3 regions of the Paenibacillus swuensis genome follow, and region 1 is predicted to be linked to each of the others. Evidence: riboswitches for the same ligand, from Rfam matches in the RefSeq annotation. Region 1 holds a riboswitch; each other region holds the start of a gene.

The links. A riboswitch is a leader RNA that binds a small molecule or an ion and turns the genes downstream of it on or off. The one in region 1 is predicted to bind cyclic di-AMP.
Region 2: another riboswitch for cyclic di-AMP. It lies ahead of SY83_RS12360 (hypothetical protein); the one in region 1 lies ahead of SY83_RS06030 (C40 family peptidase).
Region 3: another riboswitch for cyclic di-AMP. It lies ahead of SY83_RS06550 (resuscitation-promoting factor); the one in region 1 lies ahead of SY83_RS06030 (C40 family peptidase).

Annotation. Positions count from the first base shown of each region.
Region 1 is NZ_CP011388.1:1,408,652-1,414,966, reverse strand. It holds gene SY83_RS06045 (cupin domain-containing protein) at 1-178, shown strand, start outside; gene SY83_RS06040 (exodeoxyribonuclease III) at 175-927, opposite strand; gene SY83_RS06035 (cryptochrome/photolyase family protein) at 987-2,366, opposite strand; gene SY83_RS06030 (C40 family peptidase) at 2,509-2,973, opposite strand; cyclic di-AMP (ydaO/yuaA leader) riboswitch at 2,979-3,114, opposite strand; gene SY83_RS06025 (hypothetical protein) at 3,253-4,074, opposite strand; gene SY83_RS06020 (M1 family metallopeptidase) at 4,086-6,125, opposite strand; gene SY83_RS06015 (YwhD family protein) at 6,265-6,315, shown strand, end outside.
Region 2 is NZ_CP011388.1:2,787,301-2,793,615, reverse strand. It holds cyclic di-AMP (ydaO/yuaA leader) riboswitch at 364-522, shown strand; gene SY83_RS12360 (hypothetical protein) at 784-1,056, shown strand; gene SY83_RS23090 (hypothetical protein) at 1,041-1,301, shown strand; gene SY83_RS12355 (transglutaminase family protein) at 1,758-2,624, opposite strand; gene SY83_RS12350 (alpha-E domain-containing protein) at 2,621-3,574, opposite strand; gene SY83_RS12345 (circularly permuted type 2 ATP-grasp protein) at 3,617-5,077, opposite strand; gene SY83_RS12340 (nitric oxide synthase oxygenase) at 5,265-6,315, shown strand, end outside.
Region 3 is NZ_CP011388.1:1,516,052-1,522,366, forward strand. It holds gene rnmV (ribonuclease M5) at 1-510, opposite strand, end outside; gene SY83_RS06550 (resuscitation-promoting factor) at 670-1,815, opposite strand; cyclic di-AMP (ydaO/yuaA leader) riboswitch at 2,071-2,267, opposite strand; gene SY83_RS06555 (TatD family hydrolase) at 2,447-3,217, opposite strand; gene SY83_RS06560 (HD domain-containing protein) at 3,244-4,524, opposite strand; gene SY83_RS06565 (AbrB/MazE/SpoVT family DNA-binding domain-containing protein) at 4,810-5,064, shown strand; gene rsmI (16S rRNA (cytidine(1402)-2'-O)-methyltransferase) at 5,174-6,046, opposite strand; gene SY83_RS06575 (tRNA1(Val) (adenine(37)-N6)-methyltransferase) at 6,043-6,315, opposite strand, start outside.

The sequences.
Region 1 (6,315 bases):
AGAGCTGGAGCAAGTGCTTGCGCCGCTTACAGAATCCGTCTTGATCGGCCCGCCGGTTCCGCAACGTACGGAACAGTTAGAGTATCTTGAGCAGCGTGCACAGGACCATTACCAGCCGAATTACGCATCCGCAGCCGGCAGTCATCAACAGTGGCGTATCGGAAACTACCAGCCTTAAATTGTAATCTCCAATACAACCGGGCAATGGTCGCTTCCGGTTATATCGCAATCAATTCCCGCATCAACCAGCGCATCCTCTAAACGTGTGGAAGCTAAGAAGTAATCGATACGCCATCCGACATTTCGGGACCGGACTCCGGGCATATAGGACCACCAAGAGTAAACTTCCGCCCGGTCCGGATAGAAATGTCGGAACGTATCCACGAAGCCGGATCCCAGCAGCTCCGTCATCTTGCCCCGCTCTTCCAGGGTGAATCCGGAATTGCCGAGGTTCGGCTTCGGATTCTTCAGATCAATCTCCTGGTGAGCGACATTCAGATCTCCGCAAACCATCACGGGTTTATCTGCGTCCAGCTTCATCAGATAAGCTCTGAAACGGTCCTCCCAATCCAATCTGAAATCCAGTCTGGAGAGGTCGCGGCGGGCATTGGGCGAATAGACATTCACGAGATAGAAATGCTCAAATTCCAGCGTAATAACCCTTCCTTCGGGATCCGGTTCGCCTTCGAGGCCGTTCCGTACCGAGAGAGGGGCTTTTTTGCTGAAAATCGCCGTTCCCGAGTACCCCTTCTTCTCCGCATAGTTCCAGAATTGGTAGTACCCATCCAGTTCCAGCGCAATCTGACCCTCTTGCAACTTGGTTTCCTGCAGGCAGAACAGATCGGCGTCCATCTCCCTGAAGTAGTCCATAAACCCTTTATTCACACAGGCTCGCAAGCCGTTGACGTTCCAAGATACCAGCTTCAATGTCATTCATTCTCCTTACTGATCAGAACTTATCCTTTTCTATGAGCAAAAGGATTCTATCAGTCTACCATATCCGCGTCCGCAAGGTTTACTCGGGTAGCCAACAAGCTGCGGTAGCGGTCGATGGCTACGGCGCGGGAAAGCTTCAGATCCACGATGGCCTCAGGCCGGGGTTGATGGATCTCCTTGTCGGACAGATGAGCGAGCTCGGGCAGCCAGCGCCGAATGTACTCTCCCCGGGGATCAAACTTCACAGATTGCGAGACGGGGTTCATAATCCGGAAGTAAGGTGCGGCATCGAAACCGATGGAAGAGCTCCACAACCATCCCCCCCGGTTCAAAATATGGTCGTAATCCGCCAGCTTCCGCCGGAAATACTGCTCTCCCAGCGGAAACGGGCAGAGCAGGTTCTTCGTCAGGAACATGGCTGTGACCATGCGCAGACGATTCGGCATCCGCCCGGTCGCGTTCAGCTCCCGCATAGCCGCATCGATGATGGGAATCCCCGTCGTGCCGCTGCGCCAAGCTTTCAAGTGAACGTCCGACAGCTCACGCATATCGTATTGTTCTTCATATCGGAAGAAGAACGGGTCCAGCTGAGCCTGGTACAGGTAAAACTCGCGCCATATCAGTTGCCGCAGCCACGGGTCGCGGTGTTCGCAGTCCAGGAGCCGCTCATACACGCGGCGGATCGACAGCGCTCCCGTATTCAGCAACGAGCTGATTCCGCTCGTGAAATCGCCGCGATAATCATCTCGTTTAGCGTCGTAATCCTCCAGGCGCTCCTCCAGAAACGTTGTAAGCACCGATTCCGCGGAAGGCTCCTCTGCAGAAGGCGCAGCTCTTTCCAATAAGGCTTGAACCTCAGGAGGAACGGCATAGGGACGCAGCACCTCTTCGTTCAGACGAACTGTATCCAAATCCTTCAATGAAACCGCCGACGCCGGCGAATAAAAAAGTTCCAGATACGTTTTCATTTTTCTGTAAAATGGTGTAAATACTTTATAGGGATCTTTTTTCCCCGAATATTGTTGAAACGACTCAATATCCGCTAACGTAGCATTAGGTACGGCGTAAACCGGTACGGCATGCGCAGCGGCTGCTTCAGCTAAAGCTCCATCCCGCCGACGAGCATAGGGAGTATAGTCTTCGTGGAAGACAACTTCTGTAACGGGATGCGCGCGCAACACCGCAGCAAGCACCTCGGCCGGATTTCCGTAGAGGAGATTTAAATGCCGGTCCGCCTGTTCATACTGCTTAATCAGCTGACCCGCCGCGCGCAGAAAAGTACGGCCGCTGTGATCGTTAGCCCGCTCTTCATCCAGTAACACCGGATCCAGAATGAGCAGATGTATCCCGGGCTGGCCCTGATCCCGCAGTCTGTCGAACGCTCGCAAATCTTCAATTCGTAAATCTTTTCTATGCATAAACAAGTACATTGGAATGGCTCCTTTAGTATCCGGCAGGAAAAAATAAAGCCCCGAAAGGCTTGTCCGCGGTAACGGCGCCTTTTCGAAGCTCTCTAATGAATGGCAGGTAAACCGATTCGCACTCGGCGCCTGCGGATGGAAGACCGACTACTTACTCTGCGATGACCTGTTTAAAGGAAGTCTCCGACAGAACTCTGCGAGCGGTCACATATCTCTTCACATAATAAGAATCGCTTAGCTTGCTGATACTGACGCCTTTCTTGCTTGAAGCATGTGCAAAGCTGCCATCTCCTACATAAACACCAACATGGGAGATACCGTCTCCGCCTGTATCAAAGAAAACTAAATCCCCTTCGCGCAATTCATCCTTGCTCACTTTCGAGCCAAGCTGAGCTTGCGATCTGGAAGAGTGCGGCAAATCAATATCGAACCGGTCGAACACATAAGATGTGAATCCGGAGCAATCGAAGCCGCTCTTGGTCGTTCCGCCGTAATTGTAATCAATTCCGACTAATTTCGACACTTCTTTGTCGAGCGATGTCTGGGCTGAAACCATGCCCACCTGTAAAGATAGTGAAACGGCTAGTCCTAGTACGAACACTGAAACTTTTCTCAAAACAAAGATGCCCCTTCCGGTGCCTACGAGGTTAGCTTGAGGGTTCGGTGAGAAGGTTCCCTATGACCACTTTGTTGCGAGGTCAATTCACCCAAAAATGGATCCCCCGTTTCCCTTGCGGGAACTCGGCAAAGATAAGTTTAATTATTTTTTCCTCTCCTACAATTCGATCTTTTTTTCGTAAATCCTCCTTTAGTCACAAATTAGTCACATTTTTTTTCGTGAAACAGCAAAAAAACCGTCCCCGAATTACAGGAACGGCTTATTTTCGCGTAATCTCTACAGCCCGCTTTTGGCGTGCCAGAGGTGGTATTGTGTGGCCACGCCCCATACTTTAAGCAGGGTACGGACCAGGTGGTACATTTGATGCATAATGAGCGCAAGCAACCCGGCCCAGACCAACGACACGGCCGTCGTTACGGCGTAGATGCCGCCGGCAATGGATAGCAGAAGCAACGCGGCAAGCGCCATAGGCATCAGGTGACGGAAGGATACCTTAAGCGAATGCAGGAGCTTGCCTCCGCTCACCTTGCCGATCCCGATGGACAGGAAGATCAGATGCAGGACGAACGCATACAGGATCCAGCCTGCAAGCCAAGGGCTGAAGTGCATCAGCATCGGGGTCAGGGACGGCTGACTGTCGTAAATGACGAGCGCATGAGGCAGAATCCAGTAGGCCGGCAGCAAGGTGAGAAAGAGTTGAAGCCAATACATTCCGATAAAGAACAGACCCCAGCGTTTCACGCCATGCAGAAACTTGCGCTTGTCTCTCACATCGGCCAAGTGAATACAATGAAAGAGTCCCGCCTGGATCAGGGGTGAAGCGATGAGACGGATCAACAACAGGGCGCCCAGAATGGCGATATAGGAATAGCTGATTCCGGTTTTCGTAAGCTGAAATTGACTTTCCGCGAAGAATAAGTGCAGGGATGAAGTTTCCAAAGCGTCTCCGGGGTACCTCCGCAAGAGCGGGTAAACAATGGATTCGATAAACCGATAGAGCACAAGTCCCCATAATAATTGATAAATAAATAACAGCAAAATGATCGAAAATTGTCGAATGGCCGAAAACCATCCTTGTTTTACCCATTGCGTCATCATCTTGGTTCACCTCACCATGCCAGGGAGCCGATCAAGGCTTCCACGATTTTGGTAATGCTAAGATTCCAGCGAATGTTCGAATCCGTTGCCACATCGGCTTTCATAAAGTTGTTAATATGTTTGTTCTCCACAACGATGGTGTATTGCGGATCAATGGCGACCCAAGCCAGCGGAGAGGCGTTCGTGATTTTGTATTCCGTCAGCGCTTCGGTTCCGTTCCACATTTTCTTCATGGAGGTTCCGTCCTCGAACTGAAATACGATCGGTATTTTGCTGAAATCCGCCCCATGCTTGCGAATGTACACCCGATGTTCATAGACCGTGTTTCCGTTCTGCCGCACACGCTCCGTTCGAATATCTTCCACGGCGTAATCCGCCATCATGTTGCCGTAAACATACTGATTGAAGTAGCGGTCCCAGTCTTTCTTGGTAATCTGCTCGAGCACGGCTTGAAAGTCGGAAGTGGACGGATGCTTGTATTTCCATTTGGCAAAATAGGTCCGGATCACCCGGCTCATCGCTTTCTGCCCGATTTCCTTCTCAATGCCCAACAGGACCAGCTTCGCCCGCGTATACACGTTCTCCGCGTAATGATTGTGGCTGTTGTATTTCCACGACAGCTGCTTCAGCGGAGCGGGTGAAGTGATGTAACTTGATTCCACCGGAAGATTGGGCGCGACCCCGTATTCCTTCTCCATGACCTTGTCTTCCGAGTAGGAGGCAAAGCCTTCATCCAGCCAAGCTTCCTCAAATTCATTGCTGGCCACAATACCGTACCAGTACTGATGCGCGATCTCGTGAACCACGACACGTTCAAGCTCGAGGCCGGGATCCTCGGTGGATGCCCCGAAACCCGTCACAAGGGTCGGATACTCCATGCCGCCGGCGCCGTTCCCCTCTTCCGGAGGAACCACGATCGACAAGGTGCTGTAGGGATACTGGCCATACCACTTGCTGTATTCCGTCAATGCGGACTTGGCGGCATGGAAATAACGATCCTGCAAATCTTTATGCTTCGGGTCCAAATAGAGCTTGATCCGCACGCCCGGCACATTCGGCGCGGAGAACGGTTCCTCCGCATAGACGAAGTGCGGGGAAGCGGACCAGGCGAAATCATGAACATCATCCGCGTAAAACTGATAGGTGCGGATGCCGTTCTTATCCGCGGTCGGCTTGGTCTGGAAGCCTGTCGCGGCAACGACGTAATTCGAAGGTACGGCGACCTTCACGTTATAGATGCCGAAATCGGAGTAGAACTCCGAATTGCCGTGGTACTGGTGGGCGTTCCAACCCTCCGCGCTTCGGCCCCGGGTACCGGCCAACTCATAGGCGGCGGCCTTCGGGAACCATTGACCCGCCATGACGAAATCGCCGGCGTAGCCCATTCTGGCGAATGTATGCGGAAGCTGAACCTCGAAAGCCATGCGCAGGGTAATACTGCCTTTCGGCGGCACCGGCTCCGGCAACCGAAGCTTAACCAGCGTTCGGTCGTTCTTGTTGCCGTCGTCCGGCTGCACGGGTTGCAGCCGCGGCAGCAGATTGGTTCCTTCGGCTGTTTTCATTGCCGTGATGTTCATGAACCCGAAGCTGCCCGCCTGCATTTGGTCCGAACGCAACTTGCCTCCCGACTCTTTCATGAACGTGGTGTCCATGGATTCGAACGCATTGGGGTACAAGTGGAAATACATTTCACTGACCGCGTTCTTGCCGGGATTCGTCCAAGTGAGTGTCTGGGTGCCGTTAATCTGTTTATTCGCCGGATTCCACTTGGCATGAATATGATACTCAACTACGCGCTTGCTCAAAGGCTCCGGCTTCTTTACCACGGGAAGGTCGGGAGCGGAAGTTCCTTTGGAGGGCGCTTTAGCGGAAGGCGGTTGGGGCTTGGCCTTCGGTTGCTGCTTGGATTTGTTTGCATTCGCGCCTTTGCCTGATGGCTTGACCTCGCTGAGAGCGGATCTGGAAGGCTCGGCCGGGTCATATAGAACAATGCCGATCAGGGCGATGATGATGAGCAGGGGCAGAAGTAGCAGGGTAAGCCGATGGTTCATACAATTTTTCCTCCCGTTGACAAGCTTGACAAGCGTCTATCGCATGTATATGTGTCTTGTCCGCAAAATATTTCTCAGCTAAAATAAACAATAGAAGGTCACACTATAATTAACAGCGTGATACAGGGAGGTAATATAGATGACGAACGGAGAACAACCGACGGGCAATAACGAAGGACAAGCAGCTGGT
Region 2 (6,315 bases), 1.4 Mb from region 1:
GTTTGTAAAGGAAGTCTGGGTAGCTTGTAGAGGCTAATTCGGTCAAAAGAGATTGTTGGTGCGCTTACAAAGCTTGTGAACTCTTCATAAATACAAATATCTCATTATATCTTCGTTTTACTAAAATACGATCAAGGGTTTCAAGAATGGTGTAAGCCTGTTTAGGAGGAATGAATAACCATCTTCTTCCTGGATTTTAATATAACGAGACGGAAGGAGACTGAACCGTTTCCCGATGAGATAAACCTGTATTTAGGCCTTAAAAATCGCCCTTATCAGCGATTTTTGCCGGATTCAAATCAGAAATGCGTTTAATTCCGTTAGACAAGGGAATGAGTACGGGTGTATGATCGTTTTTGTTTAAACTAATCATCGCTGAATTCCCTAAGGGGAAGCGGGGGAACCCACTTCGGCCCACGCCGATGGGGTGAATCGCGGACGGCCGTTTAAGGTCAAGACGCGTAGGGCGACTCTCACGCCCGAATCCGGCAGCTAACCTCGCAAGCGTATTCGAGAGAGGCCTACATTCGGACTAAAGTTTGCGGCGCATCGCCGCATGATTTGAAGCCGCGCGAAGAGACCTTCTCTTTGTGCGGCTTTTTTGATGCCGTATCCTCCTCGCACTAAACGCTGGAAAATTGCCGATACGGAGTATTAAAGATCAGTTGCGGAGGCCAGACCGGATGGGGCGAATGTATTATGGCCGTTAACGCGCCCTCTTTTGACATAGTGAAATGGGCCGCTTTCTTGCAGAAATTAAGGAATTTAACAATAACCGAAGCATTGAACAGAGTAATTGAACACGCGGGGATGTGGGGAACGGTCCGCACGGAGCTGGTGAAGATGGCTTTACTCGATGTGGTCGCGCGCCGTCAGAATATGAAGTGGACAGAGATGATACCAATTGCGGTCGGCGGAGGTATGGAAGGGCTGTATTCCGCGAATCAGGCAACCCTCGGTCACATGACAGGCGCTGTTCCATTCGATGCGGAGCATGGCGTCCCCGTTCTTCATATCCAACAAAGAATGCTCAGCATTCTTTGTTGGATACGGTAGAGCAAGCCAGTCGTCTGCGGAGACAAGGATACGCGTTAAGCTTCCATAAAGACTATCTAATTGGCCCGGGATGCACGGCAATGCAAGTGGTCTCCCTGAGCTTGGAAGGAGCTTGGCTGACAGAGGATGCATACCCTGAGCCGCAACCGCTCTGCACTACATGCGAATCGCTCTACGGGACCGGCTTTCAGCTGGATACGGCTACCCTGGTGGAGAAATCGAGAGCCTACTTCGCGGTGTTGTAGGCGGGAGGGCCGTTAGCTAGTGCAGATTCGCGCTCTAACGGCCTTTGGCGCCGTTAGCGGACCGAGCTCGCGCTCTAACGGCCTTTGGCGCCGTTAGCGGGCCGGGCTCGCGCTCTAACGGCCTTTGGCGCCGTTAGCGGGCTTGGCTCGCGCTCTTACGGCCTTTGGCGCCGTTAGCGGACCGGGCTCGCGCTCCAATGGCCTTTTGCGCCGTTAGCGGGCCTGGTTCGCACTCTTACGGCCTTTGGCGCCGTTAGCGGACCGGGCTCGCGCTCTAACGGCCTTTTGCGCCGTTAGCGGACTTGGCTCGCGCTCTAACGGACTTTTGCGCCGCTAGCGAGCGAAGCCTCGCGCTCTTACGGCCTTTGGCGCCGTTAGCCGGCCAAGCCCTCGCTCCAACGGCCTTTCGCGCCGCTAGCGGGCGCAGCCTCGCGCAGCCCCCGCCCCAGCCAGGCGTCAGCCCTCCACCCGGCTCACGTCCACCTTCACCTCGAGGCGCTGTGCGCCCGAGCCGCGGTAGACGCCCTTGACGGGCACGATGTCCTTGTAGTCCCGGCCGTGCCCCAACTTCACATAACGCCAATCGACCTCCGCGTCGTTGGTCGGATCGTGGCCGACCCAGCCCGGGCCGGGCACGTACACTTCGACCCAGGCGTGAGACGCCTGCTCGAAGTCCGCGCTCCCGCCCTGCAGGTCGCCCACATAATGATACCCGCTCACGTATCTCGCGGGTATCCCCATCACCTTGCACACCGATATCATCAGGTGTGCGTAGTCCTGGCAGACGCCGCGGCGAAGCTGCAGCGTCTGGCTAACGGTGGTATGCACGTCGGATACCTCCGGATCATACGTGAAATCCGCGTGGATCCCGGAGGAAAGCCGCCGCGTCCATAGGGCCAAACCACCGCTACCATCAAAAGGATAGCGGTTGGCATAATTACGAACTTCCTGAGTCTGATCCGTATAGGCCGTCGGCAACAGATATTCAATGTAGCGGTTTTGCAGCTCTTCGCCGCGCAATCGTCCCCATTCTTCCACCGGCGACATCTTTGCGGATTCCTTAATCAACCCGTCCATCGTAACTACCGTTGCACGGGTACGGATGACCAGCTCTTTATGCGGCTGATTAACTGTGAACGCATGCACCCGGTTGCCGAAATAATCTTCATAAGTCAGCATAGACGCCGCAGGTTCCACAAGGACTTCATGATGATAACAAGATTGTCTTTCATTGGTCCGCGGCGTAAGCCGAAGCTCGTTGACGCTGTCCGTAACGGCTTCCTCGTAGAGGTAACGTGTGGTGTGGTAAATTTGCAACTTCATGCGGAAGCTCCCTCCATCTGAAAAAAGGCGGACGCCATCGAACCCCCCAGTTTCTGACAAGCTTGAGCCATATGGTCCAGAATCGGCAATACATAAGGCAATCTCAAATCTTCTCTTTCGAGATAGGCGAGGTCCGCTTTAATTTTACCTGCTTGCCGAATGGCCCGTTGCCTCGGAACCAAGGTTTCCGGCGATTCCAACTCGATGCCCTCCAGGTGCTGCTCCATCATCGCGAACGCATAGTGTACGGATCGGGGGAATTTCGTGTTGACCAGCAAAAATTCTAGTATGGGCTCAATCGATACCGCGTCCGCGTAATATTTGCGGAAGGCCTGATAGCCGCTCACCGATTTCAATATCGCCAGTAAATACGGATAAGGAGGCGCCTGATCTTCCTTAATCGCACCCGCGACCGAATGGACAATGCGAACCGTGTTCTCCGCCCGTTCCAGAAATCGTCCGCTCTCCATGAAGTGCCATTCATTCTCCCGGGGCATCACCGATTGTTCCGCTCCATAGAACATGGCGGCTCTCTCTTTAATTTGCGTGTAGAAAGGATCCGGCGATTCTCTGAAAATATCGTTCACTTGCTTCTCCCCGAGCCATAAATAGAAGGAATTCATCATGTCCCACAGCTCACTGGGCAACTTCTCCCGCAGCGTTCTCAGGTTATTCCTGGCCTGACTTACACAAGAAAACAAAGAATTCGAGTTGCCCCGATCCAGCGTAATGAATGAAAGCACGTCGCGTTCCGTAAACGAGGTGAACTGCTCCATATACCCTTTACGCAAACCGAGCGCGTCAATCAGCCGGGCCCACTTATGCTCTTCGCTGTCGAAATCCCCTTCATGCTGGATATGATAGTGGACATTGATTAATCTTGCATGGTTTTCCGCCCGTTCAATATACCTTCCCACCCAGAACAGAGCTTCCGCATTCCGATTCAGCATGCCGCATCTCTCCTTTTTTCACATCCGCAATGGACTCGCGCTTTAACTCAACACCCATGTATCCTTGCAACCTCCGCCTTGCGAAGAATTAACAACGAGCGAACCTTCGGTCATCGCCACGCGGGTGAGCCCCCCGGGAACCACATGAAAACTCTCATTCGCACCAGCCAGCACAAAAGCTCTTAAATCCACATGTCTCGGCACCATACTGCCTTGTTGCATAACCGGGGCGCGGGAAAGTTGGACGGTAGGCTGCGCGATATAGCGGCCGGGGTAGTTTCGAATATTCATGGCAAAATCCTTCAGCTCTTGCGCCGATGCCGCCGGCCCAATCAGCATGCCGTATCCTCCGGATAAGGAAGTTTCCTTCACGACCATCTCCTGCAGGTTTTCCAATACAAAAGCCCTATCGGCGTCATCGCTCATCAAATAGGTAGGCACATTGTTCAGAATCGGCTCTTCCTGCAAATAAAAGCGAATCATATCCGGCACGTAAATATAGATGGCTTTGTCATCCGCGACCCCCGTACCCGGCGCATTGGCGATGGCTAAATTCCCCGCGCGGTAAGCGTTCATAATGCCTGCCAGACCCAGCATGGAATCCGGGCTAAAGCTGAGCGGATCCAGATACTCATCGTCGATCCTTCGGTAGATGACGTCGACTTGGCGCAAACCTTTGAGACCTCGCATATACACTTTGTGATCCATAATGGTTAAATCGCGGCCCTCCACAAGATGGATTCCCATCTGCTGAGCCAGAAATGTATGTTCATAATAAGCGGAATTATATTGCCCGGGGGTCAACAAGGCGATGACGGGCTCTCGGTTGCGATTGGGAGAAAGACTGCGGAGTACGGTAAGGAAATGATTCAAGCTGTGCTCCACATCCCGTATGGAACAAGAGAAAGCAAGCTCCGGAAACAAGCGGTTCATCATGGTGCGGCTTTTGAACAGATAGGAGAAACCGGAAGGGGAGCGTAAATTATCTTCAAGCACGTAATATTCACCCTGATGATCGCGAATTAAATCGATACCGGATGTTGTAATATAATTGCCGCCGGGCACCTCTACCCCCTTCATTTCAGGACGGAAGTAGCAGTTCGCCACAATCATCTTGCGAGGCACAATCCCCGCCTTAATGATCCGTTGTTCATGATACACATCGTGTACAAAACGGTTCAAGGCCTTCACCCGTTGAATTAATCCGGCTTCCAGACGAAGCCATTCATTCTTGGGGATGATTCTCGGGATGAGGTCAAAAGGGATCGTTCGTTCCAACGGCTGCATCTGATCCGGATTATAGAGCGTGAACGTGATGCCTTCTTCCATCATTCTTCGCTCGGTTGCCCTTTGCTTAGCGGAGAGTTCTTCCTTATGAATTGCGGCAAACCGTTGATAGACTTGGTCATAATGGGTACGCACTCCGGGGCCTTCACAGAACATCTCATCGTAAAAGCCTTCCAGCGGATAGGGCGCGCTTTGGATTCGTTCCATTTTGCGCATAGGCGCTCCCCTCCCATGTTCGGATAATGTTAAATAATATAACACCATAACGCTATATAAGAATCATGATAAGGGGATTCGAGTTGTATGTCAATATATGTAACATTAGATGGATATTTTGGATTTAAGTGTACTCTTCTATATAATGGAGTATGTAGGATTTTCAGCATGGAGGAACTAGGTAATTATGACTACAGAGCATGAAGAGCGGAGCAAGGAAGAAGCATTGGCCTTTATCCGTATTTGTTATAAAGAGTTAGGGAAATCCCCTGAACAAACGGAACAAAGATTGGAAGAAGTGGAGCGCGAATGGGATCGGGAAGGTACGTACACCCATACCTTGGAGGAACTGACCTACGGGTCGCGGATGGCATGGAGAAATAACAGCAGATGCATCGGCAGGTTATTCTGGGAAGGGCTGGACCTGTTCGACGCCCGCGGAGCGGACACCGAGGAAGCCGTAGCCGAAGCGCTTTTAGCTCATATGGCTTATGCAACGAATGAGGGCAGAGTACGTGCGGCGATTACGGTTTTTGCTCCTGCCGCAGAGGGCCGGGTCATCCGAATTCTCAATCATCAGTTAGTACGTTATGCCGGTTACGCCGCGCCCGAAGGGGTAACAGGTGATCCGGGGTCCGTTGCGTTTACCCAGTTGTGTATGCATTTGGGCTGGCGCGGCGCCGGAACGGCTTACGATATTTTGCCATTGTTAATCCAGATCAATGACCGAACGCCGCGGTGGTTTGCCATTCCGGACGAGCTTGTCCTTGAGGTGCCTTTAAGCCATCCGGAAAACGAGGAATTTGCTGAACTGGGACTCCGGTGGTATGCCGTTCCCTTCATCTCCGATATGACTCTGGATCTCGGCGGGCTGCAGTACACGGCTGCGCCGTTCAACGGTTGGTATATGGGAACAGAGATCGGGGCGCGAAACCTTGCGGACAAGGACCGCTACAATCAATTGCCGGCCGTTGCGGAAATTTTCGGACTCGATACATCCACGAACACGTCACTATGGAAGGATCAGGCGTTAGTTGAGCTCAACCGCGCCGTTCTCCACTCTTACAAGTCCAAAGGCGTCAGCATCGTGGATCACCATTCAGCCGCGGAGCAATTCGCGATCTTCGAACGCAAAGAAGCCGCGTGCGGGCGCGAAGTGAACGGGCGGTGGTCCTGGCTCATCCCGCCGATGTCGCCGGCTACCACCCAAGTGTGGCACAAACCCTACGCCGAGACGG
Region 3 (6,315 bases), 110 kb from region 1:
GACAAACTCTTCTATAGTAATTTGAAAAGCATTACACCGTTTGAAGAACTGCTTACCGTTACAATAACCGATGCCTAGCAGCTTCCCCATCTTCATACGTCGGTTCGCAGCATCGGCATGCACAATCAGTCCCGCATCCATGAGATGCTCCCAAGTAATTTGAGCCGCAACCCCGCCGAATTCCGTCTTCACATTATCCAGCGCTTTACGTATGGCTGCAGGGGATGCATTCTCAACACCAATATCTCCGCGTTTATGCGCGTCTTCTTGGGTAATGAAAGCGTGTTTACACCCTTTCACGCGCGAAGAGATGATCTTGCGTATGCGCTCTCCCGCGTGATCGGGATCCGTAAATATAATGACGCCGCGGCGTTCCTGCGCTAGCGAAATCCGTTTAATAATATCGCTGTTGATGGCGGAGCCTCCGGTTTCAATGGTTTCCGCATCAACAGCCCTTTTAATAGCCGTAGTATCATCCTTGCCTTCGACTACAATAATTTCTTTAATCATATTGGTGAAATACCCTTCCTTGGTTACGCTGCCGTTCTTAGCTTCAGGCTTGTTTCTCATTAGTATACATGAAAAAAAGAAGAGGTTCTAACACCCCTTCTTCTCCGTATAAAAATTTATTGTGTACTTGCAACTATTTAAAGGCGATATGCGTATATTTTAATAAGAAGCCGGTTTATTTGGGCCGATTACATATACGGTGTATCCGGATTTTCTTCCGAATCGGTTAGCGTAGGATTCACTGTCGAAGTAAACATCGATTTTCTTGCCTTTGACCGCTCCGCCCTTATCCTCGGCACGACGGTAACCGATGCCCTCGATATAAACCCAGTACCCGATTGGAATTACTTTCGGATCTACTGCAATGGTGCGTCCTTCCTTCACTCGAGCACCCGATGCGGTAATTCCGTATTGCGGGTGACCTTTGCTCTTGCCTGTGGAGGCGACTCCGGCAGCATAAGCAGTGAGGGTAACATTGTTCAGAACTTTCTTTGGTTTAAAGGTTGCCCCTTTGCGGGTAATAGTATTCATGGAAGAACTTGTCGTCTTAGCAGCCAATGCCACTACGGGAGCAGGTTTCTTTGTACCCACAGCTATTACCTTCGGAACAACATTCGCCCCAATCGTCTTACTTGTCAGGACCGTCGAAACTAATTTTCCGTCTTCATACGTTTTTTCGAAGTTTTTGTAGACTACGCCGTCTTTACCATTCTGTACAACGGCTGTCTTGCCCTTAAGTAAAGATGCGTCTGCCGTCTTCACGGTTGTGTATGGCAGAGAATACTTATGTTGGGTTGAAGCCTTACTTACTCGGACAATCTTAATCCCCATATATTTCTTAACAGGTGTGTTAAGCGGAGGCCAGATCCGGTCTTTAACGCCCAACTTTACTTTATTATCCGCCAGAGCGCTTTGAATCGTCTTACTGGTCGTATAGAGTGTTACAGTCTTTCCGTCCGCAATGAGCTTGAACGGCACCGCGGTTTGGATCACTACTTTATCCCCGCTCTTAATCGGAGCGCTGAGCGGCATAGAAATCTTATCGTAAGATCCGATCTGAATTGCTTGTTCATCCAACAGGTTGTGTAATACGGATTCCTTGGTTTTCACCACTTGCTCTTGTCCGTTGACCACTACCGATACACTCTTCGTCGCCGAAGCGTTTAACAACATTAAACCCATGAAAGCAGCGATTGTAACAAAGGTAATCAAGATTACCAAACGCAAGTTTTCATGCTTCCATCGCATTGCGAAACACATGCTGGATGATCGTTTAACATGGGTTTCGTTAGTACTGTTTCCCACTTATTTCGGTCCTCCTTCAAAGCCCCGCCGCCAACATTAAGCATTACAATTTGACGTGACTAATCAGTTTATTTTTTTGCATTTCTGCGATAAATCCGGTTGTTCTGATGACGAAAAAAGTCAGAATCACCCCCAATATATACCAAGCTATGAGCCTTATTCGAATTTTATTCAAATAAAAAGAAGCCTTAGGTAGAGGTCGTCTTCCAATGGGCTTCTGAATGCGCATAAATAGGGGATGGTAGGCACCAGGACGTTACCTCTCTCTGCACGCTTACGAGGTTAGCTGACGGATTCGGACGTGAGAGTCGCCCTAACAGATACTTACGCATGAAATATGCTGCAAGCCCCGTATTCACCCCATGGAACAACATAACCGGATGGATTTCTCCATTCCCGGGTACATTTGGTTCCCCCGCTCTCCATTACTGAAGACTCAGCGATACAAGAAATGTAAAACTTTATTTAATTAAGTTACATGTATAATACTCTGTTTGAAACGATGTTGTAAAGCATTAGTAAAAGTTGTTTTCAGTCTTATTTGGCCTAAATTAGGTTAAATACATGAAATTTATGGATACTTTCCACTTTTCTATCTCAATTATCTGCTATTTTCTTTAATTTACTTCAATTATCGTGTTATCGAGAATAATTTGCATGCGTTTTCCATGGTGATTCGGGCTATTTCATCCATACTTATTTCCTTAATCTGGGAAGCGGCTTCTGCGACTAAAGTCACATATCCGGTTTCATTTCGTTTACCCCGATGCGGGTGCGGCGTTAAATATGGAGCATCCGTCTCGATTAATAATCGGTCCAGCGGAACTCTTGCTAACACCTCTTTCGGTTGTTTGGCATTCTTGAACGTAACCGGGCCTCCGAATGATATATAGAAATTCATGTCCAGACAAGCTTGCGCGATCTCCCAGCTGCCCGAATAACAATGCATCACCCCGCCGACCTCTTCCGCCTTCTCCTCTCGAAGAATTTGTACAACATCTTGATGGGCATCCCGATTATGGATAACAATCGGTTTGTTGACTTTACGGGCAAGGCGAATCTGTTCGCGGAACACCCGTTGCTGAACGTCTTTAGGTGAGGTATCCCAATAGTAATCCAATCCAATTTCACCGATGGCCACAACTTTAGGGTGGTTACACAGTTCCTCGATCCAATCGAGATCTTCCGCTTTCATTGTAACTGCATCTTGAGGGTGCCAGCCAACAGCGGCGTAAATGAAATCATAGGATTCGGCCAATTTCATTGTTGTGGGTATGGTCTCGCGGTTAAAGCCCACATTTATTATTTTGGAAACACCATTAGCTCTCGCTCTTTCAATCACCTCTTCCCGATCCTCGTCGAAAGCTTTCGCATCCAGATGGGTATGTGTATCAAATAACATAGGTGCAAGTTCCTCTCTTTATCTGTTTATAGTCCAAAAAACCGCCTAACCTCCGGATCCAGCATGGAAGCTGAAGCTTTTAGCAAATCCTCCGGATAATAGATCTGGTTCTGCCCCATATGGATACCGCTGATGGAGCGAATAATCTCGGATTTCCTCGATATTTCCGTGTATTTGTCTTTTCCTTCTAATAATAAGATGGGCATCTTCTCACCCGCTTCGCCCGGACGATAAACATCATAGGGCAGATCTGAAGGAAAATCCAACTCCATATGGTAATCCGGCTGTAGTCCGACTCGAATCAAATTCGCTTTAATCTGCTCTAACAAGTTTCCGTCGACCTGTTGCAGAGGAATATATTTATATAATTTACGATATAAGAACCGGTTACACAAATCGCTTAGCAACCCGTCGGATTCTCGAGTCCATTGCATGAATATGGTCTGAATAAACGCTTCATCCAATAACAGATACTGTTCTACCGTTAGCGTGTTCTCAAACAAACCTGATAACGGATGCGGCATAAATCCAAAGTTATATTCTTGTGCGTAAAGTTCTTTGGCGCGGCGAAAGATTTGTCGAAGTATGATTTCTGAGCTACGGGTAACGGGGTGGAAATAAACCTGCCAATACATCTGATATCTGGACATCAGGTAGTCCTCAACGGCATGCATCCCGGATTCCTTAACGACAATCCTTCCATTATGCGGACGCAATACTCTTAGGATGCGGTCCAGATCAAACGTGCCATAGTTAACTCCGGTAAAGTACGCATCACGGAGCAAGTAGTCCATCCGGTCCGCGTCCAGTTGACTGGAAACTAAACTGACAACGATGGGCTTGGCATAGTTTTTGCAAATGACTGAAGCTACTTGATCCGGAAATTCAGGCGATATTCGGGATAATACGGCATGAACCTCCGTATCCCCCTGTATGATTCGACAAGACCAATCTTCATGATGCATATGGAAAGCCTGTTCAATAGAATGGGAGAAGGGTCCGTGACCGATATCATGCAGCAAAGCGGCGCACAAGCTAAGCAACTTTTCTTCCCGCGGCCAATCCGGATACCCGCTCCGCTCAAATTGGGAAATAATTTTACGTGTAACCTCGTACACCCCGAGAGAATGAGAAAATCGGCTATGTTCGGCTCCGTGAAACGTCAAATAAGAAGTACCCAGCTGGCGGATTCTCCGCAGCCGTTGAAACTCCTTGGTATTGATTAAGTCCCAGATTACAGGGTCCTGAACGTAAATGTATTTATGTATGGGATCCTTAAACACTTTCTCTTCCATCAATCCGGCCATCTGTTGCTTCACACTCCATTCTCGTATAACTTTAAATCTTTTACTATATTCGACATGTTTCCTCAGTAGATATGTTGTATTTTGTCGAATCATGTCATAAATGATTTCCAGTAAAATTTGCGCGTTTATATTTATATGTAGAGCAAAAACCGCTATTTACCTAGGATTAGCAGAGATTTTTAACAGAACGGTCGAATTTGGAAGGTTGACTGTTTTGGGAATGCTTGGTATCATTATTACTATATAAATGTCGAAACATGACGATTATGAGAGGGGAAATACATAATGATGAAATCTACCGGTATTGTAAGAAAAGTAGACGAGCTAGGACGGGTGGTTATTCCGATTGAGCTGCGTCGCACATTGGGCATTGGCGAGAAAGACGCATTGGAAATTTACGTAGACGGCGAGCGGATCATGCTGAAGAAATATGAGCCTGCCTGCATTTTCTGCGGTAACGCCGAGAACGTTACTTACTTTAAAGGCAAGATCGTTTGCAACGAATGTGTATCCGAAATGCCTACCCCTGTGACAAAATAAGAAATCTAGTATATAATACTAATAGACATAATGAAATTGTTAATTCTAACCTTTATATATCTCCTTTATTGCCCTTCTAGTCTCTTGATTAGAAGGGCCTTTTTTTTGTTTATTTGGTCAGAAGGCTGTTATATAGCTCTCTCTTTGGAATCTTTCGATCCAGTGCAGCTAATTTGATAGCGTCCTTACGGCTGTGTGACTGCCCCTCATAGTAAGTGACATGCTCCTCTTCCGTCAGTTCCGTCCACCATTTTCCTTCTTCTTGTAACGCTCCGCTGCCCTGACTGCCTTCCACAACAATGCAATACTCCCCTTGAGCCGGATGTTCTTCCAAATAAGCAATACACTCACTGATCGTACCTCTCATCGCTTCTTCGTACCGCTTGGTCAACTCTCTTACAAGAGCAATACGACGATCGCCCAGCTTGTCCTGCATGAAAGTAAGCGTCTTGTGAACCCGATGCGGGGATTCATAGAAGAGAAGCGAGCCCTTAAGCGTTTTTACCTGATCCAGCTGTTCATGAATCGTCTTGCGTTCTCTCGGCAGAAAGCCCACGAAATGAAAGGACTCTGTCGGTAACCCCGATATAATTAACGCGGAGAGCGCCGCGTTGGCGCCGGGTACGGGAACAACGGCAATCTGCTGCTCCACGGCAAGCACGACCAGATCGTAGCCTGGATCGGAGATGGCCGGCAGACCGGCATCACTCACAATAGCCACGGATTGACCTTCGAGCAGCATCCGGATGATTTCCGGTCCGCTCCCGTGTTTATTATGCTCATGGTAACTGATAAGTCGTGTAGAAATTTCGTAATGATTCATTAACTTCCGGGTTTGCCGCGTGTCCTCTGCGGCGATTAAGTCAACTTCTTTAAGCGTGCGTATCGCCCGAAAGGTCATATCCTCCAGATTGCCTATAGGGGTGGCTACCAAGTATAGTGTACCCGTGAGCTGGTTGTGAAAGCTCTTCTGCAGTTTCATCTATCTTTTAACTCCTTGCTCCGTCCATAGTATATTTCCATGATTTCCCGGCAGTATTCACCTTGCTCATTATAGACCAAGAGCGGCGGCAACAACCGAACCTCCGGCTTACTGTCGCGCACAGACTCAATTAACACCATATTGGCTTCCGAACCCGCTCGCGGATGTACAAAGCGGATGCGCTTGGGCTCCAATCGATATTTGCGCATTAAGATTAATATATCCGTTAATCTCGACGGACGATGTACCATTGCCACCTTGCCGCCTGT